Regions from separate parts of the Isoptericola sp. Y581 genome, predicted to be linked through region 2. Evidence: predicted binding sites of a transcription regulator. Region 2 holds the regulator's gene; each other region holds the start of a gene.

Region 1 (10,078 bases), 500 kb from region 2:
CCACTCCGGGGAGGTGATGACCGTGGTCGGGCGGGACTGCACGTCGGGGAACGTGACGCGCTTGGCATGGTCGTCGCGCGCCAGGTCGGCGAGCGGCTGCCCCGTGCGGCGCTCCAGGTTCTCGAAGCCCTGCACCGCCAGCCGCCCGTTCGTGGTGCCGGACAGCGCGAGGATCATCTCGCACGCGTGGGTGTCGCGGTCCAGCCGCGGGCGCCCGGCCGCGGGCCCGGAGGTCACGACGCCGTTGACCTGGCCGAGCTTGCGCACCTCCTCGTCCGGCATGTACGCGACCCCCTTGGTGGCCATGCCCTTCGTGTCGGTCAACGGGCCGAGGGCCGCCATGCGCGCCGCGAACGCCGGGTAGTCGCGCTGCACCACCTGCAGGCGCGGCATCGTGACGCCGGGCACCAGCTCGCGCTCGGTCATCGGTGCGCCCGCGTCGGTGAGGGTGCCGTGCGGCACGGCGAGCTCGTCGGGGGTGTCGTGCATCAGGGGGGTCGCGACCAGGTCCTCGCGCACCCCCAGGTGGGTCTCGGACATCTGGGACACGAGCCCGGCCAGCGTGTGGAACGTGTCGAAGTCCGTACGGGTCTGCCACGGCGGGCTGATCGCCGGGTTGAAGGAGTGCACGAAGGGGTGCATGTCCGTGCTCGACAGGTCGTGCTTCTCGTACCAGGTGGCGGCGGGCAGCACGACGTCGGAGAACAGCGTGGTGCTCGTCATGCGGAAGTCCATCGTGACGAGCAGGTCGAGCTTGCCGCGCGGCGCCTCGTCGCGCCACGCCATGGACGCCGGCCGCCGGTCGGGCGGCGCCTCGGCGGCCAGCACGGACGAGTCCGTGCCGAGCAGGTGCTTGAGGAAGTACTCGTTGCCCTTGCCCGAGGACCCGAGGATGTTGGCCCGCCAGATCGTCAGCACGCGCGGGAAGTTCGCCGGGTCGTCGGGGTCCTCGCAGGCGAACTTGAGCGTCCCCTTCTTGAGCTCGTCGACGACATGCTGCTCCGGCTCCTTGCCGGCCGCACGCGCCTCGTCCACCAGGTCCAGGGGGTTGCGGTCGAACGTCGGGTAGCTCGGCATCCAGCCGCGCTGGGCGGACTCCACGAGCGTGTCCGCCGTCGTGCGTCCGGCCAGGCGGCCCGGCGCGAGCGGGGAGGCGAGCGCGTCGGCCGGCATCCCGTCGTACCGCCACTGGTCTGTGGCGAGGTAGAACCACCCGGTGCCGATCATCTGCCGCGGCGGCCGCAGCCAGTCCAGGCCACCCGCGTACTGCGCCCACCCGGTGATCGGCCGGCACTTCTCCTGCCCCACGTAGTGCGCCCAGCCGCCGCCGTTGACGCCCTGGCAGCCCGTGATCGTCGTGAGGGTGAGGAACGCGCGGTAGATGGTGTCGGCGTGGAACCAGTGGTTCGCGCCCGCGCCCATGATGATCATCGACCGGCCGCCGGAGTCCTCCGCGTTCTGCGCGAACTCCCGGCCGATCTGCGCGGCGTCCGCGGCCCGCACGCCGGTGATCTCCTCCTGCCAGGCAGGAGTGCCGGGGGCGGTCGCGTCGTCGTAGCCGGTGGGCCACTCGCCCGGCAGGCCGAGCTCGGCACGCTCCACGCCGTACTGCGCGAGCAGCAGGTCGAAGACGGTGGTCACCAGGTGCCCGCCCACCCGCCGGGTCGGCACGCCGCGTGTCAGCACGCCCTTGCCGCCGAGGTGCGCCTCGACGTCGGTCGAGCCTGTCGAGATCATGTCGAACCGGGGGAGCAGCACAGGTACGCCGGTTTCGACAGGCTCGACCGGCGGTGGGGCGTCGGCCACCGACAGCAGCGGGTCGACGTCGCCCAGGTCGAGGTTCCACTTGCCCTCGCCCGCCTCGCCGTACCGGTCGGCGAGGGTGCCGTTGGGGGCGACGACGGTGCCGTCGGCGTCCAGCAACAGCGTCCTGAAGTGCGGGTTCGCCCCGGACGACGCCCCGGGCAGGACGTCGTCGTCCACGTCCGCGGCCGTGAGGAACTTGCCCGGCACGTACGTCGCCGCCTGTCCTGAGCCTGCGCCGTCCTGAGCCTGTCGAAGGGTCGAAGGGTCGTGCTCGTCGAGGCGCACCAGGAACGGCGCGTCGGCGTACTTCTTGAGATAGTCGACGAACGGCGCGGTGCGCTTCTCCACCAGGAACTCGCGCAGGATGACGTGCCCCATCGCCAACGCCAGCGCGCCGTCCGTGCCCGGCTGGGGGGCGAGCCACTGGTCCGCGAACTTCGTGTTGTCCGCGTAGTCCGGCGAGACCGAGACCACCTTGGTGCCGCGGTAGCGCGCCTCGGTCATGAAGTGCGCGTCCGGGGTGCGGGTCACCGGGACGTTGGAGCCCCACATGATCAGGTAGGACGAGTTCCACCAGTCCGCCGACTCGGGCACGTCCGTCTGGTCGCCGAACACCTGCGGGGACGCGACCGGCAGGTCGGCGTACCAGTCGTAGAACGACAGCATCGTGCCGCCGAGCATCTGCACGAATCGCGCCCCGACGCCGTGCGACACCATCGACATCGCCGGGATGGGGGAGAACCCCGCGACCCGGTCCGGGCCGTGCTCCTTGATGGTGTGCACGTGCGCGGCCGCGACGATCTCCGCGGCCTCGTCCCACGTGGCGCGCACCAGCCCGCCCTTGCCGCGGGCCGACTTGTACGCGCGGGCCGTCTCAGGGTCGGACGTCACCCGCTGCCACGCCAGCACCGGGTCGCCGCCCACCGCGGCCTTCGCCTCTCGGTAGGCGGCGAGCAGCACGCCGCGCACGTACGGGTAGCGCACCCGGGTGGGGGAGTAGGTGTACCAGGAGAACGCCGCGCCGCGCGGGCAGCCCCGCGGCTCGTACTCGGGGGAGTCCGGGCCCACCGACGGGTAGTCCGTCTGCTGCGTCTCCCACGTGATGATGCCGTCCTTGACGTACACCTTCCACGAGCACGACCCCGTGCAGTTCACGCCGTGCGTGGAGCGCACCACCTTGTCGTGCGACCACCGGTCCCGGTAGAAGACGTCGCCCTGACGCCCGCCCTTGAGGAACAGCTGGCGCAGGTCGTCGGACACCTCCCCCTTGCGCAGGTGCTTGCCGAGTCTCAGGAGGGCGTCGGCCGCTCCGGTCGGTGGTGCCGTCCCGGTCTCGACGTCGGGCGGGCGGGTGGGCGACATGCGCACTCCTGAGGCTGGGGGGATCCGAAGAATCACTGCTTCGAATCATGGTCCCGGACCTGCGGCAGTGCACGCCAGACACCCCTGATCGGGGTACGGCATTGATCACGCGGCCGCGTCATCTTGGTCCTGACGGGACGTCGGAACACCCGTCACGGTGCTCCGACGCCCGTCCTCCCGTCGTGCGGACGCGTGTGGGCACCCGTCAGGACCTGCCCGGAACCTTCTTCTTCGCCGTGCACACCGCCCCGGCCGTGTCGGACGTGCACGTCTGGATGTACACGGTCTGCCCCTCGTCGTACGACAGGTTCACCTCTCGGTAGGTGTTGTCGCCCTTGGAGTAGAAGACCGCGGGCCCGCTGCCGCCGACCCAGAGCCGGACGATCGACTTGCGGTCGTTGTCGTGGTAATCCCAGATCGACAGAACCTCGCCGTAGGCGCGGAACCGGCCGTGGACGTACTCGTCGCTGCCGCTCTTGGACGCCATCTCGGCCACGGAGACGCCGCCGGCGTCCTCGGGATCGTTCCAGGCGTAGTAGTTGGGGGTCCAGCTGGCCTGCGGTGCCACGTCGGAGGCCACGTCGGAGGACGCGGCGCCGGCGGCCGTGCCGCCGAACGTCCCCAGGGCGGCGACGGCGAGCGTCGCGGCCGCTGCTGTCATCGATCGAAGTCGCATGATCCCTCCTCAGGACTTGCCCTTCGCGGTCTTGGGCGTGCAGACGGCGTTCGCGGACGTCGAGGTGCAGGCCTGCAGGTACACGGTCTGGCCCTCGTCGTAGGACAGGTTCAGCTCGCGCTTCGTCCCGTCGCCGTTGGAGTAGAAGACGGCCGGGCCGCTGCCGCCGACCCAGAGCTTGACGATCGACCTGTAGCCGTTGGGGTGGTGGTCCCAGATCGTCAGGTGCTCGCCCTTGGCCTCGAACATGCCCATCACGTACTGCTCGGTGCCGTTCTTGATGGCCTGCTCGTAGATGCTGACGCCGCCGGCGTCGCCGTCGTCGGCCCAGGCAGCGGTGTCCATGTACCAGCTGGCCGCCGTGGCGGTCGTGGCGGTCGTGGCGGTCATGTCAGGTGCGGGCACAGGCGCGGGGGCGGCCGTGGCCGCCGGACCAAGCAGGCAGAGGCCGGCGACGCCGAGCGTCGCGGCGACGGCCGCCGTCATGGTGCGAAGTCGCATGATTCCTCCTCGAGATCGTTCGTGGGTCGTTCGTGGGTCGTTCGTGGGTCGTCCGTGGCGGTGGCGGTCAGGACCTGCCCTTGTACTCCCTGTCCGAGCAGACAGCGTTCGCCGAGTCGGAGGTGCAGACCTGCACGTAGACCGGCTGGCCCTCGTCGTACGACTTGTTGACGACCCGCTCGGTGCCATCGCCGTTGCCGTAGAAGACGGCGGGGCCGCTGCCGCCGACCCAGAGCTTGACGATCGCCTTCCGGTCGTTGTCGTGGCTGTCGATGATCGTGATCTTCTCGCCGTAGGCGATGAACTGGCCGAGGACGTTCTCCCCGGTGCTGGGCTTGGAAGCCCGCTCGTAGACGGAGACTCCGCCGACGTCGTTCGGGTCGTTCCACGTGGCGCCGGTGCTCGTCCACGCGGCCGCCGTGGCCGGGTCGGCGCCCGGCGCGTCCGGAGCGGGTGCGGCGGTGGCCGCCGTGGCGCCCAGCAGGCCGAGCCCCGCGGCACCGACGGCCGCAGCCGCCAGCGTCCTTCTCGTGCTGTGTCGCATGGGTTTCCCCTCGTGTCCCTCGCGCCGGGCGGACGGTGCGGTCGTCGGCCCGGCCCGGCGGCGGTCGACGACCTCTGATGGGCACCACCGTGCCGACGGCCGCTTTCCTCGCCCTTTCGCCGTACTTCCGTCGCCCCGGTCACCTCTTGTGTGGGGTGGGGATCAATCGGTCCCGACGTCGGAAGGGGACGACATGCGCTTCGAGGTGCTGGGGCCGGTGCGGGTTGCGCGGGCGGACGACGTACCGCAGGTGTCCGGGGCGGTCCGGCTCGGGCTGTTGGCGTTGCTGCTCACCCGCGCCAACTCGCCGGTGCCGGCCGAGGCGCTGTTGGACGCGCTCTGGGACAGCGGGGACCCGGCCGACCTGCAGCGTCTGCACCTGACGGTGCACCGGTTGCGCCGTGCGCTCGGGGAGGAGGGCCGGCTGGCGCTCGACGCCGGGGGCTACGTGCTGCAGGTGCACCCGGGGGAGCTGGACGCGCACCTTTTCGACGAGACCGTGGAGCGCGCGACGGGCACCGCCGACCCCGGCCGCCGGGCCGAGCTGCTGCACTCCGCGATGGGGTTGTGGCGAGGCGAGCCGTTCCAGGGCCTCGACCTCGGCCCCCTCGCCGCGGAGGCGGGGCGGCTCACCGAACGGAGGGACTCCGCGCTCGAGCAGCTCTACGCCGCCGAGCTCGAGTGCGGACGCCACGCGAGCGTCGTCGGGGACCTCGCCGATCTGGTGGGCCGCCACCCGCTGCGGGAGCGCCTGCACGCGCTGCTCATGACGGCGCTGTACCGCAGCGGCCGACAGGCCGACGCGCTCGCCGCCTACCGGTCGGCCCGGCAGACCCTCGTCGACGAGCTCGGCCTGGAACCCGGATCGGAGCTCCGCGAGCTCGAGCGGTGCATCCTCACGGGCGAGGACGCCGCGATGGCGCCATCCCCCGTACCGGCGCACCGTCCGCCTGCGCACCGTCCGCCTGCGCAGCTGCCGCACGACCCGTGCGGGTTCGTCGGTCGCGCCGAGGAGCTGGCGGCGCTCGACCGGTTCAGCAGGCACTCGGAGGGCGGTGCGCGGGTGGTCGTCGTCACCGGGACCGCCGGGGTCGGCAAGACGGCGCTGGTGACGCACTGGGCGCATCGGGCGCGCGAGCGGTTCCCCGACGGGCAGCTCCACCTGGATCTGCACGGCTTCAGCCCGCACGCACCGGTGTCGCCCGTGGACGCGCTCGGGGTGCTGCTGCGGTCCGTCGGCGAGGCCGGCGACGCGATCCCCGCCGACCTGGATGCCCGCGCCGCGAGGTTCCGCACCCTGACCGACGGCCGCCGCCTGCTGCTCGTGGTGGACAACGCGTCCGACGCCGACCAGGTGCGGCCCCTGCTGCCCGGGTCGGCCGGCTGCGTCACGGTGGTCACCAGCCGCGACACACTTGCCGGGCTGACCGCGGGGGAGGGCGCCGACCGGCTCGACGTCGGCCGGATGACCCGGCGGGACGCGCGGGCCCTGCTGGGTGCTCGGCTCGGGGACGACCTCCCTGCCCACAGCGACTCCGGGCGCGGGGTGGACGACCTGGTGGACGACCGAGTGGACGACCTGGTGGACGCCCTCGTCGAGCGGTGCGCCCGCCTGCCGCTGGCGCTGCGCGTCGCCGCCGAGCGGCTGCGCGACGCCGGGCCCGACGACATCGCGCACCTGGTGGCGGCGCTGGGCGTGGAACGGGACCGGCTGGACCTGTTGGAGACCGGCGACAGCCACACGTCGGTCCGCTCGGTGCTGTCGTGGTCGTACCGGCAGCTCGCGCCGGAGCAGGCGCTGCTGTTCCGGCGCTCCGGCTTCCACTGCGCGCACGCGCGCCACTACCTGGACCCGTTCTGCGCGTCGGCGCTGCTGGGCAGCACGGACCTGCAGCGCACGCGCCGGCTCATCGACGACCTCGTACGGTGCCGCCTGCTCGACGAGGCGGAGCGCGGCCGCTACGAGATGCACGACCTGCTGCGCATCTACGCCGCGGAGCTCGCGGCGGAACACGAGGACGCCGCGGCCGGCCCGCGGCGGATGTTCGACTACTACCTGGCCGCGGCGGTGCGCGCTGCCGCCTGCCTCGAACCGGCCGAGACGCGCCTGCGCACCGACCTCCCCGAGGTGCTCACGCCACCGCTGGACGGGCCCGACGCCGCCCTGCGATGGCTCGACGACGAACGGTCGACCCTGGTGTGCGCCGCGGAGCAGGCGCTGCTCCTGGGCCACCTCACCCACGTCGTCGACCTGTCGACCGTGCTGTGGCGGTACCTCGACGCGCACGGGCACCGCGACGAGGCGCGGCGCCTGCACACCGCCGCGCGTCGCGCGGCCCGGGACCTGGGGGACCGCACCGCCGAGGGCGTCGCGACGCGCTCGCTCGGCGTGCTGGAGCTGCAGAGCAAGCCCGCCTGAGCCGCACAGGCCTGGCGTGCGCCCTGTGCGTTCGCGCTCGCGCGCGTTTCACGCCTCGACCCGCCCCGCCCGGGGCACGGCCGCGATGGGTCGAACGCGTGTTCGAGTGCCTGTCGGTGGCTGGTGGTTGACTCGTCCCATGGCAACGCAGCCCGGCACCGTCGCAGCGCAGCAGGCGCTGGATGCTGCCCTGGGTCGGGCGACGGACGAGCAGACAGCTCTGAATGCGGCCGCGGGACGACGTACGGTCGCCCTGGCCGAGGTGCTCGAGGCCGCCGATGCTGCCCCGGAGTCGATGCTGGACGTCGAGGTCGCGCGGGTGGAGTCGTCATCTGCCGAGCGTCGTGGGTCGGTCGCGCACCGGGCGTTGGCGGCCGAGGTCGCCTGCGCCCTGGGGGTGAGCGAGCACGTCGCGCAGGGGTTCCTCGCTGACGCGCAGGTCCTCGCGTCGACGGCGACCGCGACGCTGGAAGCCCTGTGCGGGGGCCGCATCTCCTACCAGCACGCCTCGACGCTCGTCGACGCGGTCGCCGACCTCCCCGCCCAAGCCGCCGCCCAGGTCGAGCGCGCGGTCCTGGACCGGGCGCCCGCCCTGACACCGGCGCGGTTCGGCTCCCTGGCCCACGCCGCGCGAGACCGGTTGCACCCCATCCCCGCCGAGGTCCGGCGGGAGGCCGCCGCCCTGCGCGCCGACGTCTGGGTCGACGACGGCAAGGACGGCATGTCCTGGCTCACCGCCCACGTGCCCACCCCCGTCGCCCACGCCGTCCACGACCGGCTCACCCGCGCCGCCGCGCGCGCCAGGTCCGCCGGCGACCCTCGCGGGATCGGTCAGCTGAGAGCAGCCGGGCTCAGCGCCCTACTGCTCGACGGTGCACAGGTCGAGGACGCGCAGGTCGAGGACGCACAGGTCGACAGCGCACAGGTCGACGGTGCACAGCACGAGCACGACTGCGGTCCTCCCGACCCGTTGGTCACGCTGGCCCGGAGCGTGCGGCCCGTCGTCCACGTCACGGTCCCGATGTCCACGCTGGCGGGCACGAGCGAGTCCCCCGCGACTCTCGACGGCACGACGCCCGTCGACGCCGAGACCGCGCGACATCTCGCTGCTCGCGCACCCACCCTCAGACGCATGCTCACCGATCCGGTCAGCGGCGCGATGCTCACCGTCGACCGGCGCAGCTACGTCGTGCCCGCCGACCTGCGCACCTTCCTCACCCAACGCGACGTCACCTGCCGGTTCCCGGGCTGCCGCGTGCCCGCCGCGCGCTGCGACGTCGACCACACCCTCGGCTGGGCCGACGGCGGCTCCACCGACGCCGGCAACCTGGCGCATCTCTGCCGCGCGCACCACACCCTGAAGCACGAGTCCTGCTGGCAGGTCGAGCAGCTCGACGACGGCGTCCTCGCCTGGACCTCGCCCCGCGGGCGCACCTACCTCACCGCCCCCGGCAGCGCCGACCACGCCCTCGACCAGCTCGACACCTGGGCGATTGAGGCACAGTTCCTGGCGGGCCAGGCGCCCCCCGAACCTCCCGCCGCTGGCCCGGTCGACGAGCCCACCAGGGAAAGCGCTCCGGAGTCGGCGGCACGGACCGTCGTCACTGATGACGGCATCCCGCCGTTCTGACCGAAGCGTCCACCGTGCACGACGGCACCGCGATGGTGGGCTCGCTCACCAAGAACGCACAGCCGCCCTTTCTAGCAGTCCGTCGGACGGGTCCACTCGAGCGTGTAGCGGAAGAACAGCCGCTGCCGGAAGCGCGCACCGGGCAGCACGCGGCGCGCGGCCGTGGCGACCTCGCCGTACGTCTCGCGCGCGTCCCGCACGGGCACGACCGGCCGGCCCTCGGCGTCGGTCCCGGCCTCGTCCGGCAGGGCGGCCGGCGCGGCGACGCGCGGGTGCTTGATCATCCCTACAACGGGGTTTGCGAACGATGAGACCAGGTCGACGGCGAGGTCCCGCGGCGCTCCCAGCCGCGCCAGGCCGACCACCAGCAGCCGCCCGCCGGGCGCGAGTACGCCGGCCGCGTGGCGCAGCGCGGCCTCGAGCTCCATGTGGTGCAGCGAGGCCACCATCGTCACGACGTCGAACGAGCCGTCGGCGGGCAGGTCGAGGAAGCCGTCGTGGCGCACGGTGACGGCGGGGTCGTCGGCGAACCGGGCGCGCGCGGCCTCGGCCATCGTGACGTCGACGTCGAGGCCCACGACCTCGAAGACCTCGCGGCGCAGGCGGTTCACGAGGGCGCCTGTGCCGCACCCGACGTCCAGGGCGCGCAGGCGCCGCCGCGGCAGCCGCCGCAGGATCCAGCCGTGGAAGTGGTCGTTGTGGTTCCACGGGTGCCGGGCGTTCAACCGGCCGAGGGCACGGCCGCCGGCGCGTACCAGGGGATTCGTGGTCGTGCGGGGGTCCGCCATGGTCGCCGAGGGTAGTGTCACCACCCGTGACCAGCCGTCTCGTCCTGATGTGCGGCCCCGCGGGCGCCGGCAAGTCCACCCACACCCGCCGGTACGCGGACGCGGGGTACGCGGTGGCGTCGGTCGACGAGCTCGCGTGGGAGGCCACGCACGCGGCCCGCCACCCGCTGCCGGAGGACGACGCGCGGCGGGTGGGCGAGGCGCTGCGGGAGCGGGCGGACGACCTGCTCGCGCAGGGTCGCGACGTCGTCGTGGACTCGTCGTTCTGGTCGCGGGCCTCCCGCGACGAGTACCGGGCCCTCGGGGCGGCCCACGGCGCGGACACCCTGGTGGTGTACGTCGACACGCCGCG
Region 2 (10,078 bases):
GGACGCCGGGAGGGGCAGCACCAGATGGCCGAGGCGGTCGCCGAATCCGTCGACGAGGGCCGCCACCTCCTGGTCCAGGCGGGCACCGGCACCGGCAAGTCGCTCGCGTACCTCGTGCCCGCGGTCCGGCACGCGGTGGTGGACAAGCGGCGCGTGGTGATCTCCACCGCGACGCTCGCGCTGCAGCGCCAGGTCGTGACCCGGGACCTCCCGCTGGTCGCCGAGACCGTGGGCCCCCGACTGCCCCGCGCCCCGAAGGTTGCCCTGCTCAAGGGCTGGCACAACTACCTGTGCCGCCACAAGGTCACCGGCGGCTATCCGGTGGAGGGCGCCACACTCTTCGACCTGCCGGCCGACCCCGGACCGGGGGAGGGCGCCGGCGCCGAGCAGCACCCCGCGCCGGCGGCATCGCGCGGCCGCCGCGGGGCGCGCGACGACGCGACCACCCTCGCCGACCAAGTGCGCCGCGTGCACGCGTGGGCCGACGAGACGACGACCGGTGACCGCGACGACCTCGTCCCGGGCGTCCCCGACCGTGCCTGGCGCCAGGTCTCCGTCACGGCCCTCGAGTGCCTCGGCAACCGGTGCCCGCTGCTGGCCGAGTGCTTCCCCGAGCGCGCGCGGGCCGCCGCGCGGGACGCGGACGTGGTCGTGACCAACCACGCGATGCTCGGGATCGCCGTCTCCGGGAACCCCGGAGTCCTGCCAGAGCACGACACGGTCGTCGTGGACGAGGCGCACGAGCTCGCCGAGCGCGTGACCGCCGCCGCGACGATGGACCTGTCGCTGACGGTCGTCGAGCACGCGGCCCGCCTCGCGCGGCGGCACGGGGGTACCGAGACGGAGGCCCTGGACGCCGCGTCGCAGCGGCTGGGCTCGCTGCTCGCCACGGCGCCGGCCGAGCGCTTCCCCCTCGGGCTCCCCGACGAGCTGCGCGCGGCTGTCGCCTCGGTGCGCGACGCGGCGCGCGAGCTGCTCACCCGGCTCAAGCCGCAGGGCGAGCCCAAGGGCCGGGAACAGGGAGCGCCCGACGCGGGCATGAAGATGGCGCAGTCGGCGGTGCTGCAGCTCTTCGAGATCGCGGAGCGGATGGCCGCCGAGGACACGACGTCGGACGTGCTGTGGTGCTCGCGACCGCCCGAGAACGCGCCCTGGGCCGGTGACGGCGTCACCCGGCTGCACGCGGCCCCGCTGGCGGTCGCCGGCCTGATCCGCACGCACCTGCTCGCCGAGGCGACAGGGGTGTTCACCTCCGCGACGCTGACGCTGGGCGGCACGTTCGACCCCGTCGCCCGGTCGCTGGGGCTGGCCGGGTCGGGCGGCACCGACGAGACCCCGGACTGGACCGGGCTCGACGTGGGCAGCCCCTTCGACTACCCGCGCCAGGGCATCCTCTACGTGGCCCGACACCTGCCCGCCCCCGGTCGCGAGCCGACCACGGACGCCCAGCTCGACGAGATCGCCGGCTTGATCGAGGCGGCCGGGGGCCGCACGCTCGGCCTGTTCTCGTCGCGACGCGCGGCGCTCGCGGCGGCCGAGGCCATGCGCGAGCGGCTCGACGTGCCCGTGCTCTGCCAGGGCGACGACCAGCTGCCCACCCTGGTCCAGGCCTTCGCCGACGACCCGGCGACGTGCCTCTTCGGCACCCTCTCGCTGTGGCAGGGCGTGGACGTGCCGGGCCCGTCGTGCCAGCTCGTGCTCGTCGACCGTATCCCGTTCCCGCGCCCGGACGACCCGGTCAAGGCCGCACGGGCGCGGGCCGTGGAGGAGTCGGGCGGCAACGGCTTCATGCAGGTCTCGGCCACGCACGCGGCGCTGCTGCTCGCCCAGGGCTCCGGCCGCCTGGTGCGGGGCAGCGAGGACCGGGGCGTCGTCGCCGTCCTCGACCCCCGGCTCGCGACGGCCCGCTACGGCACCTTCCTCACCCGGTCGATGCCCGACTTCTGGCCGACCACCGACGGCGAGCTCGTCCGCGCTGCGCTGCGTCGGCTCGACACCTAGCCTGGAGCAGTGAACGGCACACGGAGCACGACCAAGCTCGCGATCGTCGGCGCCGGCGCGGTGGGTTCGACCCTCGCGTACGCGGCGCTCGGCCGGGGCGCCGCCAGGTCCGTCGCGCTTATGGACGTGAACCGCGCGAAGGTCGAGGCGGAGGTCCTGGACCTGCGGCACGGCGGCATGTTCATCCCGCAGGCCGAGATCGAGGGCTCGGACGACATCGAGGTGTGCCGGGGTGCGGACGTCGTGGCGGTCACGGCGGGCGCCAAGCAGAAGCCGGGGCAGACCCGCCTGGACCTCGCCGAGGCGACCGTCAACCTGACCCGCACGATCCTGCCGCGGCTCCTTGAGGTGGCGCCCGACGCGGTCTACCTCATGGTCACGAACCCGGTGGACGTCGTCACCTATGCGGCCCAGCAGATCAGCGGGCTCCCGCAGGAGCGCGTCTTCGGCAGCGGCACCGTGCTCGACTCGTCCCGGCTGCGCGACACACTCTCGCGGCACTGCGGGGTCGCCGTCGGAAACGTGCACGCCAACATCGCCGGGGAGCACGGTGACTCGGAGATCGTGCTGTGGAGCTCGGCCACGATCGCCGGCGTGCCCCTGCTGGACTGGCGCCCGTTCCGCGGCCGGCCGCCGCTCGACGAGCCGGCGCGGCGCCGGATCGCGACCGACGTCGTCGAGTCCGCCTACCGGGTCATCGCGGGCAAGGGGGCGACCAACTACGCCGTGGGCCTGGCCGCCACCCGCATCATCGAGGCGATCCTCAACGACGAGCACCGCGTGATGACCGTGTCGTCACGCCTCGACGGCTTCTACGGGATCGAGGACGTGTGCCTCTCGATCCCGTCGCTCGTCGACCGGCGCGGCGTGGCAGAAACCATCGACACGCCGCTCTCGGACGACGAGGTCGCGGGTCTGCGAGCGTCGGCCGAGAGCATGCGTGCGGTCCAGCAGCGACTGGGCCTGTGACGACACTGGGCCTGTGACGACACTGGGCCTGTGACGACCGGGCCGCCGCGGCCGTGACGCCGTCGCGGCTCAGAGGCTGCGGAGTACCGCCACGACCCGGCCGAGCACCTGTGCCTCGTCGCCGGCGATGGGGGAGTACGCCGGGTTCTGCGGCATCAGCCAGGTGTGGCCGTCCGCCTGCCTGAACGTCTTGACCGTGGCCTCGCCGTCGATCATCGCGGCGACGACCTCGCCGTTCTCCGCGACGGGCTGGCTACGCACCACGACCCAGTCCCCGTCGCAGATCGCCGCGTCCACCATCGAGTCGCCCGCGACCTTCAGCAGGAACAGGTCGCCGTCGCCCACGATCTGCCGCGGGAGCGGGAAGACGTCCTCGACGACCTGCTCGGCGAGGATCGGACCGCCCGCGGCGATCCGGCCCACCAACGGTACATACGAGGGCGGCGTGGCCGCCTGGGCGTCAGAGCCGGCCACGGAGCCGGCGACGAAGCCCGGGGTGCGGGCACCGACGGTGCCCGGCGCCTCGCGCGCGGTCCCGGCATCGGGGTCGACGACCTCGATGGCGCGCGGCCGGTTCGGGTCGCGCCGCAGGTACCCCTTGCGCTCCAAGGTGGTGAGCTGGTGCTTGACCGAGGACGGGCTCGCCAGGCCCACGGCCTCGCCGATCTCGCGCATGGTCGGGGGGTAGCCGCGCGCCGCCACGGAGCTCCGGATGGTCTCGAGGACACGCCGCTGGCGCGGAGTGAGCCGGTCGGCGGATGGCGTGAGCTCGCTCACCGAGGCGAGCGTGGCGCCGGGGGCGTCCGTCGCCGTGTCGGCGGTCGCCGTCCACGACTCCGCCGTGGTCGCCGGGGCCTGGTCCCGTCCGCTGGTCATCGCGTTCTCCGTCCTCCAGGGGCGGCCCGCCGCCGGGCCGATGAAATCCGACAAACCTTCCATCGCGCTGGTCGTCACTCTAGGCCAGATGCCCCCCGACATCAAACATCTGTTCGATCGGGTCTCGACCGTGTCGGTCGGACGTGGTACACCTAGTACAGCAGTTCGACGTACAGGTGTTCGAAGAACGTGTGTTCGACGAAGCCGGCGAAGCCGGCAACCGCGACGTGGACCGGAGGACGGGATGATGACCACCTCGAGCGCGACCAAGGACGTGACCGGCTTTCTGGGGCTCGGTGGCCTGCGGCTCACGCGGCGCGGCCGCGTCGTGATCATGTTGCTCGTCGTGCTCGTCCTGGTGGGTGCGGGGCTCGCCGGTCAGCGCGCGGTGGCGGAGTCGCCGGGGTCCGGCGTGGAGGTCCGGCTGCACACGGTCGCCCCGGGCGAGACGCTGTGGCAGTACGCGAGCGCGGTGCGCGGGGCGGGGGAGGACGTGCGGGACGTGGTCGCGGAGCTGCGCGAGCTGAACGGGCTGGCGTCGGCGGAGCTGCTGACCGGCCAGATGGTGATCCTCCCGCTGGACTGAGCGTCGCGCGCACTTCCTGGACCGAGCGTGGCGCGCATCACGGGCGCGCACCACGGTGCAGCAGGGCGCCCGGTCCATGACGGGCCTGCTTGCGCCGAGCGTCACCGGGCGCTTACCTTGTCGGGCAGCCGGGCGCCGGTCCGGAGCCGAGCGCAGGAGACCAGCGATGCACTGCCCGTTCTGCCGCCACGCGGACTCGCGAGTCATCGACTCGCGCACCTCCGACGACGGTGCGTCCATCCGTCGTCGCCGGCAGTGCCCCGCGTGCCAGCGCCGCTTCACCACCATCGAGACCGCGAGCCTGTCGGTCGCGAAGCGCTCCGGCGTCACCGAGCCCTTCAGCCGGGACAAGGTGGTGTCCGGGGTGCGCAAGGCCTGCCAGGGGCGTCCGGTGAGCGCCGACGACCTGGCCGTGCTGGCGCAGAAGGTGGAGGAGACCCTGCGCGCTTCTGGGCGCCCGGAGATCGAGGCCAACGAGGTGGGGCTCGCGATCCTCGGGCCGCTGCGCGAGCTCGACGAGGTCGCCTACCTGCGCTTCGCCAGCGTCTACCAGTCGTTCGAGTCGCTCGAGGACTTCGAGAGCGCCATCACGTCGCTGCGCGCCGAGCGCGAGACCCGTGACGACGACGGGGACGAGGCCGGGGACAGCCGGGATGCGGTCGGTGCGCGGGCGGCGGCCGGGGACGGCACGGAATGACGGCGTCCGGCGCCCGCGCGTCCGACGCCCGAAATGCCCTGGCGTCCCGGATGGCGGTAGCGCATGCTGGACCGGATCAGGTGCTTGCGCGGATGGCCGTGCCAGCACGCCCACCCCGACGGACGACGAGGTGATCGTGATGACGACGGACAATTCACGGGCGGAGAAGCCCAGCGAGGATACGAAGGCGCGCTTCCGGGAGGCGCTGGAGAAGAAGAACGCAGCCAGCCACCCGACCACGGGCAAGGACGCGAACACGGGACAGGTCCACGGCTCCGAGACCGCCGGTCCGGTCCAGAAGATGTTCCGCCGCAAGTCCGGCTGAGCGATCTCGACCACGCGCGCGAAGGGCGCCCCCGGAACTCCGGGGGCGCCCTTCGCGCATCGGCGTCGTCGAGGCGTCGTCGAGGTCAGCCGGCGGCCGGCCCGGGCGGGAACTCGGGACGCTCGAAAGCGTCGCGGATGCGCAGCCGGATCGTCGAGGGCATCTCCTGGAGCTTGGCCGAGGCGCCCCGTTGCGTCACGTCCGAGATGTCGGTCACGACGTACCCGATCTCCCCGCGCGTCGCGAGCATCTGTGCCTCGATGTTGGCGCCGTGGTCGGCGAAGACCTGGTTGACGGCCGCGAGGACGCCCGGGACGTTGCGGTGCAGCAGCATGATGCGGCCGACACCGGTGTGCGCGAGCTGCAGGCCCGGCAGGTTCACGGACAGCGTGGTGGATCCGGTCTGCACGAAGTCGCGGACCTTCTTGGACACGAACTCGCCGATGGCCTCCTGGGCCTCCTCCGTCGAGCCGCCGACGTGCGGCGTCAGGATGACGTTCGGCAGCCCCCGCAGGGGCGAGGTGAACTCGTCGCCGCGCTTTTTGGGTTCGGTCGGGAAGACGTCGACGGCGGCGCCGCCGAGGTGGCCCGACAGGATGTGCTCGCGGAGCGCCTCCACGTCGACGACGAAGCCGCGGGACAGGTTGAGGAAGATGGCCCCAGGCTTCATCCCCGCGAAGAGGTCCGCGCCGAAGAGCCCGGCGTTGCCGGGACGGCCGTCGACGTGGATGGTCACGGCGTCGGCGACCGCGAGGAGCTCCTCGATCGTCTCGACGCGGCGCGCGTTGCCGAGCGCCAGCTTCTCGGCCGTGTCGTAGAAGACGACGCGCAGCCCGAGGTTCTCCGCCAGGACGGAGAGCTGTGAGCCGATGTTGCCGTACCCGATGATGCCCAGCGTGCGGCCGCGCACCTCGTGCGCGCCGTCGGCGGTCTTGTCCCACACGCCGTCGTGCAGCGCCTTGTCGCGCACCGTGAGTCGCCGGGTCAGGGCGATGATCTCGGAGACGGCGAGCTCCACCACCGACCGGGTGTTCGAGTACGGCGCGTTGAACACGGCGACGCCGTGGGCCGCGGCGGCGTCGAGATCGATCTGGTTGGTGCCGATGGAGAACGTCCCCACGGCGAGCAGCCCGGGCACGCTCGCCAGGACCTTCCGGGTGACGGTGGTCTTGGACCGGATGCCGAGGATCTGGAAGTCCGCGAGGGACTCGATCAGCTCGGCCTCGTCGAGCGCACCGGAGCGCGTGACGACCTCGATCCCCGCGTCACGGAGATTCTGGGCGGCGACAGGATGGACGTTCTCGAGCAACAGGGCGCGCAGCACGCCCCCATGGTGCGCTGTCCCGTCGGCGCCCACAAACCCGTCTCACGCCACGGCCGGCTCCACGATTCCGGCGGGCAGCGGCTGCCCGTGCACGATCACGAGCCGCTGGGTCGGCCGGGTCATGGCGACGTACAGGTCGGAAGAGCGGCCGGGGCCGTCCGCGACGGCGGCAGGCTCGACCAGGACGACGGCGTCGAACTCCAGGCCCTTGGCCGCGCGCGGGTCGAGGACGCTCACCTGGGCGTCGTCGGGACGCTGGGCGAGGAGGCGCGCGCCCTCGGCGCCCAGCCGCTGCGCGACGGCGGACCGCACGGCCTCGCGGAGCGCCGGGACGCGGTCGCCGGGGGCGATCACCGCCACCCGGCCCGCGCCGTCGGACTCCACGAACTCGCCCGCCAGCGCGACGACCTGGTCGACGACCTCCTGGACGAGGGCCGGCGCGGAGGGGTCGGGGTCGTCGACGCGCAGCAGCTCCAGTGCGCGGTCCACCTGCCGGGCCGCCGTGAGGGGGGAGACCGGGAGGTCGGCCGCGGTCGCCATGCGCTGCGCGGCGTCGGCCACCTCGGCCGGGGTGCGGTAGCTGATCGTGAGCTCCTCGAGGCGCCACGAGCCGCCCAGCACGGGGTCGAGCGCGCCCGCCCACGACCGTGCCCCCGCAGGGGACGATGTCTGCGCGACGTCGCCGACGATGGTCATCGACCGCGTGGGCACGCGTCGGACCAGCATCCGCCACGCCATCGGTGACAGCTCCTGGGCCTCGTCCACGACCACGTGCCCGTAGGTCCAGCTGCGGTCCCCGGCCGCGCGCTCGGCTGTGGTCAGCTGCGGGCCGGTGGACTCGAAGCGGGATGCCAGGGTCTCGGCGTCCACGAGCCCGCCGCCCGCGCCGGTGGACTCGAGTACCGACCGGGCGTACTCGAGCTCCGCGGCCCGCTCGGACGTGCGGGTGTGGGCCTCGGCACGCGCGATGGAGTCGTCCTCGCCCAGCAGCTCGGCCGCCTCGTCCAGCAGGGGGACGTCGGACTCGGTCCACGGCGCGTCGGGCGACCGGCGCAGCGCAGCGCGATCGGCCGCCGAGAGCTCAGGAGCTGCCTCCGCGAGGCGGTGCGGCTTCGCGAAGAGGTCGGCGACGAGCTTCTCGGGCGTGATGGGGAACCACGCGAGGTTGAGGGCGACGCGCACGTCCCGGTGCGAGCGCAGGTCCTCGGTGACCATCGTGACGTCCTCCGGCGCGAGGTCGTTGTCGGACACCGTGCGGTACTGGTCGACGAGGCGGGACAGCATCTCCCGCACGAACGCGGACCGGGCCTCGTTGTGCGGCTTGTGGGTACGCCGGGCGCGGGCGATGGCCTCGCGCACGTCGCGCGGCCGCACGGCGAGGTCGTACCCCTCCAGCTGGAACCGCACGTCCTGGGCGGGGATCCGCTCGCGGGCCCGCACGGCCCGGCGGACGATGTCGCGCCAGACGAGGCGTCCCTTGATGCGCGCGGCGGCCGCCGGGTCGAAGGCGGTCGCCCGCACCCCGGGCAGCAGCTCGCCCACCGTCGTCGCCACGACGCCCGTCTCGCCGAGGGAGGGGAGCACCTGGTCGATGTAGCGCAGGAAGGCCCGGCTGGGACCGACGAGCAGGACGCCGCTGCGCTCGAGCACGCGTCGGTGGGCGTACAGGAGGTAGGCAGCGCGGTGCAGTGCGACTGCCGTCTTGCCGGTGCCAGGCCCGCCCTGGACCACCAGCGCCCCGGCGAGGTCGGCCCGGATGATGCGGTCCTGCTCCGCCTGGATAGTCGCGACGATGTCGGTCATCCGGCCGGTGCGGCGCGCGGCGAGCGACGCGAGCAGGGCACCCTCGCCCGAGAGCGTCGACGCCGCGAGGGCACCGTCGGCGCCCGTCGCCCCACCGTCGCCGGTCGCCAGCGCGTCCAGGTCGAGCACCTCGTCCTCGAGCCCCGTCACGGTGCGGCGGGTGGTCACGAGGTGCCGGCGCCGGCGGACGCCGGACGGGTGCAGGGCCGTGGCGCGGTAGAAGGCGGTAGCGGCGGGCGCGCGCCAGTCGGTGAGCAGCGAGACGTGCTCGTCGTCCGCGAGCCCGATCCGCCCGACATACCGGGTGACGCCGTCGTCGAGGTCGAGCCGCCCGAAGGCGAGCCGGTCCTCGACCGCGTCGAGCTGTGCCACGCGGTCCTCGTACAGGGTGGCGAAGGCGTCCCGTTCGCTGCGGTTCTGCGGTGAGCCCGAGGGTCCCGACCTCCGTACGTCCGCGAGCCGTTCGCGCGTCGCGCGTCGCAGCTCGTCAAGTCTCGCGTAGAGGTGATCGACGACCCCTTGCTCACGTGCCAGCTCGTCGTGCCTGCCCGCCACGCAACCTCCCCAGCATCAATCACGCCGCATCAATCGCGCCACGCACGTGCAACGGCGCGGCCTCGTGCGGCGGACCATCATTGCAGATCTGGCCGGGCATCGGGCACGACGTCCACGCGCCGAGAGGCGACGCGCCGGGCGGGGGGCACCGCGCCCGAGGTGGGGTGCGGGCTAGGATCTGGCCCATGAGCAGCGGCGACGTCCTGCGAGCCGGGCCCGAGGGGCCGGTCGAGGACGCGACGGCGACCGTGCTCCTCGTCGAGGACGACGACGGGGACGCGCTGCTCGTCACGGAGCTGCTCGAGGACGCGGGGGTCGAGGTCGCGCTGCGCCGCGCGCGCTCGGTCGCGGAGGCGGTGGAGGCGCTAGCTCGACCTGGCGGTGTCCCCGGGGTGGACTGCGTGCTCCTGGACCTCGGCCTGCCCGACGCCGTGGGGCTCACGGCGATCGAGCGGCTCCGGGAGGTCGCCGAGCGGGTCCGGGACGTCCCGGCCCTGGTCGTGCTCACCGGCCTCACGGGGGGAGACCAGGGGCTGCGTGCCGTGGCCGCAGGGGCCGACGACTACCTGGTCAAGGGCGAGACCGACGCGCGCCTGCTGGGTCGGTCGCTGCGCTACGCGCTGCAGCGGCGCCGTTCCGCCGCGCAGCAGCGCGCGCTGTACCGGAGCGCGGTCCGCGCCGAGGAGACGGCGCGGCTCGAGCGGGCGTTGCTGCCCAAGCCGCTCGTCGGGGACGAGAAGGTGTCGGTGATGGTCGGCTACCTGCCGGGCGGCGGCGGGCTGCTCGGCGGCGACTTCTTCGACACGGTGGAGCGGCCCGACGGGTCCATCCTGTCGGTGGTGGGCGACGTCGCGGGGCACGGCCCCGACGAGGCGGCCCTGGGCGCTACCCTCCGCACGGCCTGGCGCACCCTGGTCCTCACCGGGGCGCCGCCAGAGCGCA
Region 3 (10,078 bases), on a different contig from region 2:
CGTCCGCGTACGGCGACCCGGGCACGAGCCACAGGCCGTCGTACGCGGCGACGTCGAACGGCGAGTCGGTCGGCACCCACACGGCCTCGACGCCGAGCTCGTCCGCGAGCCGCGGCACGAGGGCGTCGAGCTCCCGGTGGCTGGTGTGGTCGCCGTGGTCGCCGAGCAGCGCGATGGTCATCGCCGCACCGTACCGGCACGGGCCGCCACGCATTCGGGCGGGCGCCGCGTCAGCCCCCGTTGGACTGCCGCACCCCCTCGGCCAGCGCGTCGAACCGATAGACGAAGCCGCCCGCGGGTCCGCTCACGGTCACGTAGGCGTCCGTCGTGCCGGGCCGGATGGCGAGGTTCGTCGCCGACTCGAGGCCCTCGTCGGCCGCGGGGACGGCGATCGTGGCCAGGGGCGTGCCGTCCGGGGAGTAGACGAGGATGCGCGGCTCGCCGTGCACGCCCTGGTAGACGTTCCCCGCCGCGTCGACGGCGTTGGAGTCGGTCTGCGTCGTGCCGCCGTCGACGTGGATCGCCGTGTGCCCCGACGTCACGGCGGTTCCGCCCTCGTCGAGGATGAGGTGGTCGATGTGGTTCGCGTCGAGCTGGCTGACCCAGAGCGCGCCGCCGTCGAGGTCGAACGAGATCCCGTTGGGGTTCGGCTGGTGGTCGGCAAGCACGGTCGCCTCGCCGGTGTCCCGGTCGAACCTCAGCACCCGCCCCGACGCCTCGGCGTCGGGGTACGTCGTGTACGCCGAGTCCGTGACGAACATGTTCCCGGCGTCGTCGAACGTCAGGTCGTCCGGTTGCGTCGTGCGACCGTCGACCTCGCCCTCGGCGACCACCTGCGGGTCCTCGCCATCGGGCGTGACGCTGATGACCCGGCCGCCGGCGTAGTCGGTGAGGTACAGCCGCCCGTCGTGCGGGCCGAACTGTGCCGACGTGTACACCCCGGAGTCGTCGGTGAACACCGGGCTCACGTCGCCCGACCCCAGGTCGATCGCCATCACCTTGGGGTCGCCCGCGGGCGCGGTGACGTCGACGAGGTAGAGCCTGCCGTCCTCGCCGAACGTCGGGCCCTCGAGCAGGGTCATCCCCGTCTCGTCGTGCACCGAGGTCACCTGGAGCACGCGCTCGGCGGTTTGTTGCTCGGGGACGGCGGCCGCCCCCTCCTCGGACCCACCGGGCGACGCCGCGCACCCGGCCAGCGGCAGCGCGAGGGCAGCCGTCACCGCCAGGGCGATCGGGCGGCCGGAGCGGTCACTGTTCGTGCTGCGCACCGGTCAGCCCTCCGCCCGGTCGACCTGGCCCGCGGGCATCACGAGCACGTCGTCCATGCCGCCCTCGCGCCACTCGGCGAGCACCCGGTGGAACGCGACGGGGCCGGGGCTGAACCCGTTCACACGAGAGCGCGGCCTGCCCTCGGCGTTGTAGTAGCCGGGCGTGCACTCGGCCTGGAAGTCGACGTTGTCCACGGCGACCTCCGCGATCGTGTCGCACCAGCCCTGCACGGCCTCCGCCGTCGGCTCGACGTAGCGGGCGCCGGCCTTGCGCGCCTCGGCGACGACGGCGGCGATGTGGCCGGCCTGCTCGGACAGGATGTGCACGAAGTTCACGGAGTTCGCGTTCTGCATGGTCCCCAGGTGGAACAGGTTGGGGAAGCCGTGGGAGTAGAAGCCGTGCAGGGTCCGCGGGCCGCGGCCCCACGCCTCGAGCAGCGGGGTGCCGCCGCGGCCGTGCACCGGGAGCGTGCCCGACACCACGCCGGAGACGCCCGTCTCGAATCCCGTGGCGAAGACGACGCAGTCCACCTCGTACTCGACCTCCGTGCCCGGGTCCCCCACGACGACGCCCGTCTCCGTCATCCGCGTGATCCCGCCGTGGTCGGCGGTGTCCACGAGGGTGACGTCCGGCCGGTTGAACGCCTGCAGGTACTGGTCGCTGAACCCGGGGCGCTTGCACATGTACCGGTACCAGGGCTTGAGCGCCTCGGCGATGGCGGGGTCGTCGACGACGTCGTCCACCCGGGCCCGGATCTCGTTCATCTTCGCGAAGTCCGCGAGCTCGTCGAGCCGCTCTCGCTCCTCGGGGTCGAGCGTCGTGTCGACGGCGCCGCTGATCATCTTGCGCTGCAGGCGTGCGGTGGAGGTCCAGCCGTCGCGCGTGAGGTCCTCGTCGACCTCCTCGCCCGCGAGGATCGCGAGGAAGTTCTCCATGCGCTCGCGCTGCCAGCCCGGAGTGAGCGAGGCCGCCCACTCCGGGTCGGTGGGGCGGTTGTCGCGCACGTCCACCGACGAGGGCGTGCGCTGGAAGACGAACAGGTGCTGCGCGTCGCGGGCGACGTGCGGGATGGCCTGCAGCCCCGTGGCCCCGGTGCCGACCACGGCGACCCGCTTGTCCGCCAGGCCGGTGAGTCCGCCGTCGCCGCCCCCGCCGGTGTAGCCGTAGTCCCACCGGCTGGTGTGGAAGGTATGGCCGCGGAAGTCCTCGATGCCGGGGATACCGGGCAGCTTCGGCTGGGAGAGCGTGCCCGAGGAGACGACGACGTGCCGGGCGCGCATCGCGTCGCCCCGGTCGGTGCGCACGAGCCACTCGGCGGCGTCCTCGTCCCACGTCAGCTCGGTGACCCGGGTGTGGAAGACGGCGTCGCGGTACAGGCCGTACTGCTCGGCGATCCGCACGGCGTGCCGCCGGATCTCCTCGCCGGGGGCGTACCGCCACCGCGGCACGTACCCGGTCTCCTCCAGCAGCGGCATGTACACGTACGACTCGATGTCGCAGTGGATGCCCGGGTACCGGTTCCAGTACCAGGTGCCGCCGAAGTCCCCGGCCTCGTCCATCATGCGCACCGACCCGACACCGGCCTCGCGCAGCCGCGCGCCCGTGAGCAGGCCGCCGAAGCCGCCGCCCACGACCAGCACCTCGACGCGGTCGGTGAGCGCCTCGCGCTCGGCCCGCGGGGTGTAGGGGTCCTTCGCGTAGTACCCGAACTCGCCGGCGGCCCGGCGATACTGGGCGTTGCCGTCCGGGCGGATACGCCGGTCGCGCTCCTGCCGGTACTTCTCGCGCAGGGCGTCGGGGTCGAAGCCCAGGTCAGCGTGCAGGGCCGGGGGTGTCGTCGTGGCGGTCAAGTCGGGCCTCTCGTCGGTGGCACGAAGTCGGGCGCGAGGGGCGGTGTCACCTCCCGCAACAAAACCGTACATCAACGTACGTTTCTGCCTCCGGGCCTGGGCCGACCGCCCTCGTTACCCTCGCCATATGGCCGAGGCACCGACCCGACGGGACGCGACGCGCAACCGCGAGCTCCTCGTCGACGCCGCGCGCCGCACCTTCGCCGCCCTCGGCCCCGACGCGCCGCTCGAGGAGATCGCCGTCGCCGCCGGGGTCAGCCGCACCACGCTGCACCGCCACTTCGTCAGCCGCGAGGCGCTCGCCTCCGCCGTCCTGCAGCAGAACGTCGCCGACATCGAGGCCCGCGCCGCCGACCTGACCGGCAGCGACGACGACGTGGTCGACCTCTTCCACTTCGTGCTCGACGTGCAGGTGGCGTCACCCTCGCTCGCCCTGCTCATCGCCCACAGCGAGACCCCCGACTTCCATGACCTCGCGCGGCGCACCGCGGAGACGTTCGACCCGCTCCTCGAGCGCGGTCTGGCGGCCGGCGTCGTCCATCCCGGGGTCACGACCCGCCACGTCATGCTCGCGCTGCCCATGGCGATGTCCGCGCTCGCGGTCGAGGACCGCGCGACAGACGCGCCGCGCGGCCAGCAGGTGCGCGAGATCCTGCACCGCGGGCTGTTCACCACGGAGCCGCTCCGCGCTCCCGGGACGCGACGGGGCCGCGGCCAGGACTCCTGACCGCGGCCCGTCCGAGCATTGCTCAGCGCGTGGCGAGCGCGCGGCCGGCCGCGGCGGCGGCCTCCTCGGCCTGCTTGCGGGCCAGCGCGGCCGGCTCCTCGAGCCCGTCCATCGCGGGGTTGACGCCGACCAGGGTCAGCTCGCGCTCGATCACGGTGAGGTCCGCGCCCCAGACGTCCTCGAGGATGCGGCGCAGGTAGCCGATGCTGTGCTCCCAGCCCTCCTTGGGCGTTCCGGGGCCGTAGGCCCCGCCGCGCGTGGTGAGCAGGACGACCGGGATGCCGTCGAGCAGGGTGGCGGCCGCGCCCGCCCCGGCGATGACCAGGTCGACCCACGTCTTGACGTGCTGGGACACGCCCCAGTTGTAGAGCGGGAAGGCGAGCACGACGGCGTCGGCCTCGCGCAGCTCCTCGACCAGCTCCGCGGCGAGCGCGATCGACTCGGCCTCCTGGGGGCTGCGCTCCGCCTCGGGGAGCTGCGCGCCGGCGATGGCGGCCGCCCAGGCGTGCGCCGGGAGCGGGTCGGCACCGAGGTACCGGGTGCGGACCGTCTCGTCCGGGCGCGCGGCGGCGATCTGCTCGGTGACGTGGTCGGCGAGCGCGCTGCTCGAAGACCGGGGGCCCTGGATGCTCGCGTCGATACGCAGAACGGTCATGCGGGTGCTCCTCGCGAAGGTGCGCCGCCGGTTGCCCGGGGCGCCATTTGAATGTTCAAGGCGAACGTTAACCCACACCGACTTGAACATTCAAGGGCACGGGTAGGGTCGAGGGCATGACCTTGACGACGGACACCGCTGTGCCGTCCCTGACGGCCGACCAGTCGCAGGACTGGAAGGCGCTCATGGCCCTCCTCCTCACCCTGCCGGCCGCGCTCGACGCCCAGCTCAAGCGCGACGCGGGGATGAACACGTTCGAGTACCAGGTCCTCGTCGGCCTGGACACCTCCCCCGGGAAGCTGCTGCCCATGACCGACCTCGCCGCGCTCACCCAGGTCTCGCCGTCGCGGCTGTCGCACGCGGTGACCCGCCTCGAGCGCGCGGGCTGGGTGGAGCGCCGCGAGTGCCACGAGGCCGGGCGGCGCACGGCCGCGGTTCTCACCGAGGCGGGCGCGGAGAAGCTCCGCGAGACCGCGCCCGGGCACGTGGCCGAGGCCCGCCGACTCGTCGTCGACGCCCTCACTCCCGAGCAGCTCGCCACCCTGGGCGACTCCGCCCGCGCGATCGTGGCGCAGGCGTCTCCCGAGGTCGCCAGGATGCTCCCCGACTGCTGAGGCCCTCCCGGACTGCCGGCGCCCGCGGGCGCCGTCACCGCCCTTCAGGAGCTGAGGTCGAGCACGACCCCCGTCGTCCCGGCGAGCACCCCGGCGAGCCCGGCCGCCGCGGCCGCGTCGACGGGCACGGCCGTACGGACCGCGGAGGCTGACGAGGCGGCCGGGGTCGCGGAGGCCGGGGTCGCGGCGTCCTGGGCGCCCGCGGCGGCGCACCCCGCGAGGGCCCGCGCTGCGCGGGCCCCAGGGTCGTGGTGGCGGGAGGTCGCTCCGTTCGTCATGTGTTCCTCCGGTTCGTCGGGGCGCGGACTGCGCCCGTCCGGATCCTTGCCTCAGGATCGGAACCGCAGGTGAACGCCCCACGACGCCCAGATGACGCTCCGGAATCTCACCCGCTCGCGCGGGCGACCCGTGCCCTCATGCCACGAGGTGCTGCGTGATCACCGACGCGTCCGGGCCGTGCTGCACGCGCGCGAGCGCGCCGTTCACCAGGGCCAGGTACGGCGGCATGTGCCCGCACTCGACGTCGCCGAGCACCGGGATCCCCAGGTCGCCGAGCGCGTCGCGGGCCGCGTCGTGCTGGGTGAAGCCGTCGGCCGCGGGGGCGTGCGTGCGGCTGACCAGCACCGCGTGCGCGGCGTCGAACCAACCCGCGTGGCGCATCGCCCACATCGCCCGGCCGACGTCGTCCGCGCGCCACTCGCAGATGTCCAGGTAGACGACCAGGCCCTCGGGCGCGTGCTCGGCGGCGAACCGCGGCACGTCGCCGTACGGCGTGCCGGCGAGGAGGGCGACCGTGTCCACGCAGCCTCCGATCAGCCGGCCGGAGACGTCGACCGGCGCGTCCGGTTCGGCGCCGGCGCCGGCGTCGAGCCGCAGCCACGACCCGGCGTCGTCGAAGGTCCAGGTCGAGGCGTCGGGGTGCGCCTCCCAGTCGTCCCAGCCGTCGGACCGGAAGCGGCGCGGGGACCGCTGCACGAGCGCGGCGCCCGGCGCGTCGGACTGCTCCGCGGCCGCGACGTCCCACCAGCCCAGCAGGCCGTCGGGCACGTCGTAGGGGGTGTCCATGAGGTTCTGCCCGTGCAGCGTCGCGACGCCGGTGCGCAGCGTGAGCGGCAGCAGCACGGTGGACACGTCCGAGTAGCCGACCAGCCACGTCGGGTCGGCCGCGAGCGCCTCCCAGTCGAGACGCCCCAGCAGGTCGACCGCGAGCGTCCCGCCCCACGGCGGCACCACGGCGCGCACGGCCGGGTCGGTGAGCATGGTCGTGAGCTCCGCGGCGCGGACGTCGGCGGGGGCGCTGACGATCCCCTCCCCCGTCGCGGTCGCGCCGACCCGGACGTCATAACCCTGCGCTCGCACGACCTCGACGGCGTGCCGCAGCCGGCCCTGGAGCGGGGCAGGGACGCCCGACGACGGCGCGGTCACGCCGATCGTGTCGCCGGGGCGCAGGGGTCGGGGGTAGCGGATCGTCATGACCGGGACTCTGCCCGACCGTCGGCGCAGCGGGCAACGCGATTCCTGCCGGCGACAGGTTGTCCACAGGCGGGCATCGGGCCTGGTGCGATGATCGTCCGACCGCTAGAGTCGAACATGTGTTCGATTGCGTGGGTCGCGACGAGGAGGTGGACGACGCATGACCGGAGTGCTCGAGAGCGTCGTCGACGACCTGCCGGTCGTCACGACGCCGTGGGACGACATGCTCTCGCCCACGGGCCCGACGACCGTGCACGACGTCTCGGCCGCGCTCGAAGACGTGGCGCGGGTCCAGGCCCGGATCAACGCCCTGGAGGGCGAGAAGCTCCTGGCCGTGGAGCGGACGCGCCGCGCGGCCGTCCGGTGCGAGCCTGACCTGCTGGCGGGCGAGGAGCTCCGGGTGCTGCGCGCGGGCACGTCCCGGCAGCACGAGCTGGCACGGCGGGCGTTCGCGGCGGACGTCGCGACCACGCTGCACGTCGGCGAGCAGCAGGCAGAGCACCTGGTCGAGACGGCGCAGACCCTGACCTCGTCGGGGTCGGCCACGCTCGCCGAGCTTCGCCGCGGGCGGATCGGCGCCCGCCACGCGACGGCGATGGCCGACGTGCTCGCCGACCTCCCCGACGCCCAGGCAAGGGCGGCCGTGCAGGCCGAGGCCCTACCCCGGGCGGCGACGACGACCCTGGCCCAGTTCCGTACCTGCCTGCGCCGGGCCCGGGACCGCGCGCACCCCGAGCCGTTCACAGCACGGCACGCGAAGGCGGCGGCGAAGCGCGCCGTGTTCGTCGACCCGGCCGCCGACGGCATGGCCTGGCTCAGCGCCTACCTGCCAGCCACCACCGCCCACGCCGCCCTCGACCGCCTGACCACCACCGCCCGCACTGCCCGGGAGGTGGGAGACCACCGCACCCTGTCTCAGCTCCGTGCCGATGCGTGCGCCGCCCTGCTGCTCGCCGGCGCCGAGGACACACGCGCCCCGGACACCTCGGGCCCGCCGGCGGTCGACACTGACCCGGCCACCGACTTGGCTGCGGAGCTGTCCGCGGGCCTCGTGCCAGACCTCGCCGACCACGCCCGAAGGATCGCCCCGCGCGTACAGGTCACGGTGCCCGTGCTGGCGCTGCTTGGCCGGTCGGACGACCCGGCAGAGCTGGCCGGGCACGGCCCGATCGACCCGGGGATGGCGTCGTTTCTGACGGCCGAGGCTCCGTCGCTGCGTCGGCTGCTGGTGGATCCGTTCTCCGGTGCGGCCCAGACCACGGACGCCGGCACCTACACCGTCCCGGCGGCGTTGCGCTCGTACCTACGCTCGCGCGATGGCTCGTGCCGCTTCCCGGGGTGCACCCGCCCGCCCGTCCGCTGCGACGTCGACCACACCGTCGCGTGGGCCGACGGCGGTCGCACCGTCGCGGGCAACCTGGCGCATCTCTGTCGTCGCCACCATGTGCTGAAGCACGAGACGCGCTGGCACGCCCGGCAGGACGCCGACGGCACGCTCGTCTGGACGTCACCCACCGGCCGCGTGTCCCGCGACCCCGTCGCCGACCCTGTCGACCTCACCGGCCGCACGCTCATCTCGCCCGCCGATCCCGCCCCGCTCGACGCATCTGGCCTGCCGGACTCCCGTGCTGAGCGGCACTCGGCACGCGCCGTCACCCGGTGACGGAAGACTGACCTTGTGCAGATGTCGCCGGCCAGGTCCTGGTGGCGTTGAGCTGCATCTTCACGCTCGCAGCCTCGGTGAGATCGATGCCGCTGGTGTCGTTGTAGGCGGTCACCGTCCGGTCTGCCATGGTCCGCAGCGCCGCGAGCAGCGTGGTGCGCTCGAGGTCGGTCGGGGTGAGGTCCCGGACCACGCGGCGCGCCTCGGCGAGGCGGTCCCGCGCCGCGTCGCGCGCCTGGCCGACGAGGGTGCACGCCCGCTCGTCGTCGGCGCGGATGGCGTCGTCGGCGGCCCGCAGCAGCAGCTCGATGGCGGAGAGCGACTGCGCGAGCGTGTCGTGGATGTCCCGGGCCAGCCGGGCGCGCTCGTCCGTGACCGCGCGCTCCCGCTCGGCCTGGGTGAGGTGCTGGCGCGCCTGCGTCAGCTCCTCGACCGTGCGCCGCCGGCGGCCACGGCGAGCACCGTCGTCAGCGCCACCGCGACGACACCGCGGTGCGGCCCGAGGACGTGCATCTGCAGCAGCATCAGCGGGAACGCGATCCACAGCGCCGCCGGCGAGAGCCACAGCAGCACCACCCACGGCACCACGAGGCCGACGACCCACGCGGCGTCCGGCCACCAGGCCCCGCGGGGGGTTCGACCGACCGGTCGTGCAGCCGCACCACGCGGCGACCCCACGCGCGCCCTGGTCCGGCGGCCCGAGGTGCTGCTCGTCGACGAGCCCACGTCGGCGCTCGACCACGAGCGCGGCACGCAGGTGGTCGAGCTCATCACCGGCCTGGCCCGCGAGTCCGGCGCCGCCACGCTCCTCGTCTCGCACGACGCGTCCACGCTGGCCACCGTCGACGCCACGGTGCGGATGCTCGACGCCCGCCTCGAGGAGGCGGCGCCGCTCGCCGCCCTCCGACCTCAGCAGGTGGGGCAGGGCACCTCGGCGCGCTGACCGCGCCACGCGCGCGCGGAGTCGAGCGCGGCCTCGAGCCGCTCCGACCAGGACGGCCGCCGCAGCCGCACACGGAACGTGCCCGCGGCGGCGCGGTCGGAGGTGACCTCGCCGACCTTCTCCGGCGCGCAGCGGCCGTACTTCGCCACGTAAGCGTCGTCGAGCAGGGAGTGCAGCTCCGGCGCCACCTCGGCGAGCACGACGGGCTGGCGGGTGCCGTCGATCTGGAGGTGCGCCCGCCCGCCACCGGCATGCCGCACCGCGTCGGGCGACGAGCGCACGTACAGGTCGTGACCCAGCTGCACCACCCAGCCGCGCTGCGGCCGGCCGGGTTCGCGCGCGGAGACGACCTGCACGGCCGTCGCGGCCGCGAGGGTGTCGAGGATGTCGAGTTCGTGCAGGAACGAGGCGGCGCGCGTCAGCAGGGTCACGACGGGTCGAACAGTGACCTGGGCCACGGGTATTCCGCCCGGTTCGTGCGAGTTCGTGCTCAGAGGTAGTCGGCGGTGGTGCGCACCCGGCCGAAGCGCGGGAACGTGCGGCGCACCGCCATCTCGTGCTCGTCCCCGGCGAGGCCGGACATCGCGTCCTCGACGAACTCCAGCTCGTAGTCGAGGTCGGATGCCGAGCGGGCGGTGGACTCGACGCCCATGGTGGTGACCAGGCCCGCGAGCACCAGCGAGGTGACCCCGCGGGCCTGGAGCCGGCCGTGGAGGTCGGTGTGGTGGAAGGCGCCGACGGCGTGCTTCACCACGAGCACGTCGTCGGGCTCGGCCAGGCCCTCCACGAGGTCGCTGCCCGGCGGCTGCTCGTCCACCCCCGGGCGGTCGACGCGCACCAGGGCCACGACCTCGCCGCGGGCGCGGGCGGCGATGGCGAGCTGC

Evidence for each region. The regulator LexA, encoded in region 2, represses DNA repair genes until DNA is damaged. The targets are predictions, from matches to a motif close to TCGAACANNTGTTCGA.
Region 1: the regulator LexA is predicted to act here: its motif matches at 7,399-7,414, upstream of AC1C2W_RS03365 (HNH endonuclease signature motif containing protein).
Region 3: the regulator LexA is predicted to act here: its motif matches at 6,700-6,715, upstream of AC1C2W_RS15900 (HNH endonuclease signature motif containing protein).

The regions. Positions count from the first base shown of each region.
Region 1 is NZ_JCAIUK010000002.1:75,131-85,208, forward strand. It holds gene AC1C2W_RS03340 (nitrate reductase subunit alpha) at 1-3,168, opposite strand, end outside; gene AC1C2W_RS03345 (hypothetical protein) at 3,374-3,844, opposite strand; gene AC1C2W_RS03350 (hypothetical protein) at 3,854-4,345, opposite strand; gene AC1C2W_RS03355 (hypothetical protein) at 4,413-4,889, opposite strand; gene AC1C2W_RS03360 (AfsR/SARP family transcriptional regulator) at 5,083-7,308, shown strand; gene AC1C2W_RS03365 (HNH endonuclease signature motif containing protein) at 7,448-8,938, shown strand; gene AC1C2W_RS03370 (class I SAM-dependent methyltransferase) at 9,010-9,726, opposite strand; gene AC1C2W_RS03375 (P-loop nucleotide/nucleoside kinase family protein) at 9,753-10,078, shown strand, end outside.
Region 2 is NZ_JCAIUK010000002.1:570,938-581,015, forward strand. It holds gene AC1C2W_RS05725 (ATP-dependent DNA helicase) at 1-2,001, shown strand, start outside; gene AC1C2W_RS05730 (L-lactate dehydrogenase) at 2,011-2,970, shown strand; gene lexA (transcriptional repressor LexA) at 3,040-3,846, opposite strand; gene AC1C2W_RS05740 (LysM peptidoglycan-binding domain-containing protein) at 4,094-4,432, shown strand; gene nrdR (transcriptional regulator NrdR) at 4,599-5,129, shown strand; gene AC1C2W_RS05750 (DUF5302 domain-containing protein) at 5,269-5,454, shown strand; gene serA (phosphoglycerate dehydrogenase) at 5,540-6,778, opposite strand; gene AC1C2W_RS05760 (HelD family protein) at 6,821-9,136, opposite strand; gene AC1C2W_RS05765 (PP2C family protein-serine/threonine phosphatase) at 9,322-10,078, shown strand, end outside.
Region 3 is NZ_JCAIUK010000008.1:83,256-93,333, reverse strand. It holds gene AC1C2W_RS15940 (glutamine amidotransferase-related protein) at 1-181, opposite strand, end outside; gene AC1C2W_RS15935 (SMP-30/gluconolactonase/LRE family protein) at 231-1,268, opposite strand; gene AC1C2W_RS15930 (flavin-containing monooxygenase) at 1,272-3,119, opposite strand; gene AC1C2W_RS15925 (TetR/AcrR family transcriptional regulator) at 3,247-3,846, shown strand; gene AC1C2W_RS15920 (FMN-dependent NADH-azoreductase) at 3,869-4,501, opposite strand; gene AC1C2W_RS15915 (MarR family winged helix-turn-helix transcriptional regulator) at 4,618-5,115, shown strand; gene AC1C2W_RS15910 (hypothetical protein) at 5,160-5,393, opposite strand; gene AC1C2W_RS15905 (S66 family peptidase) at 5,530-6,588, opposite strand; gene AC1C2W_RS15900 (HNH endonuclease signature motif containing protein) at 6,749-8,251, shown strand; gene AC1C2W_RS15895 (sensor histidine kinase) at 8,241-8,795, opposite strand; gene AC1C2W_RS15890 (hypothetical protein) at 8,955-9,194, shown strand; gene AC1C2W_RS15885 (DUF2255 family protein) at 9,161-9,625, opposite strand; gene AC1C2W_RS15880 (isochorismatase family protein) at 9,685-10,078, opposite strand, start outside.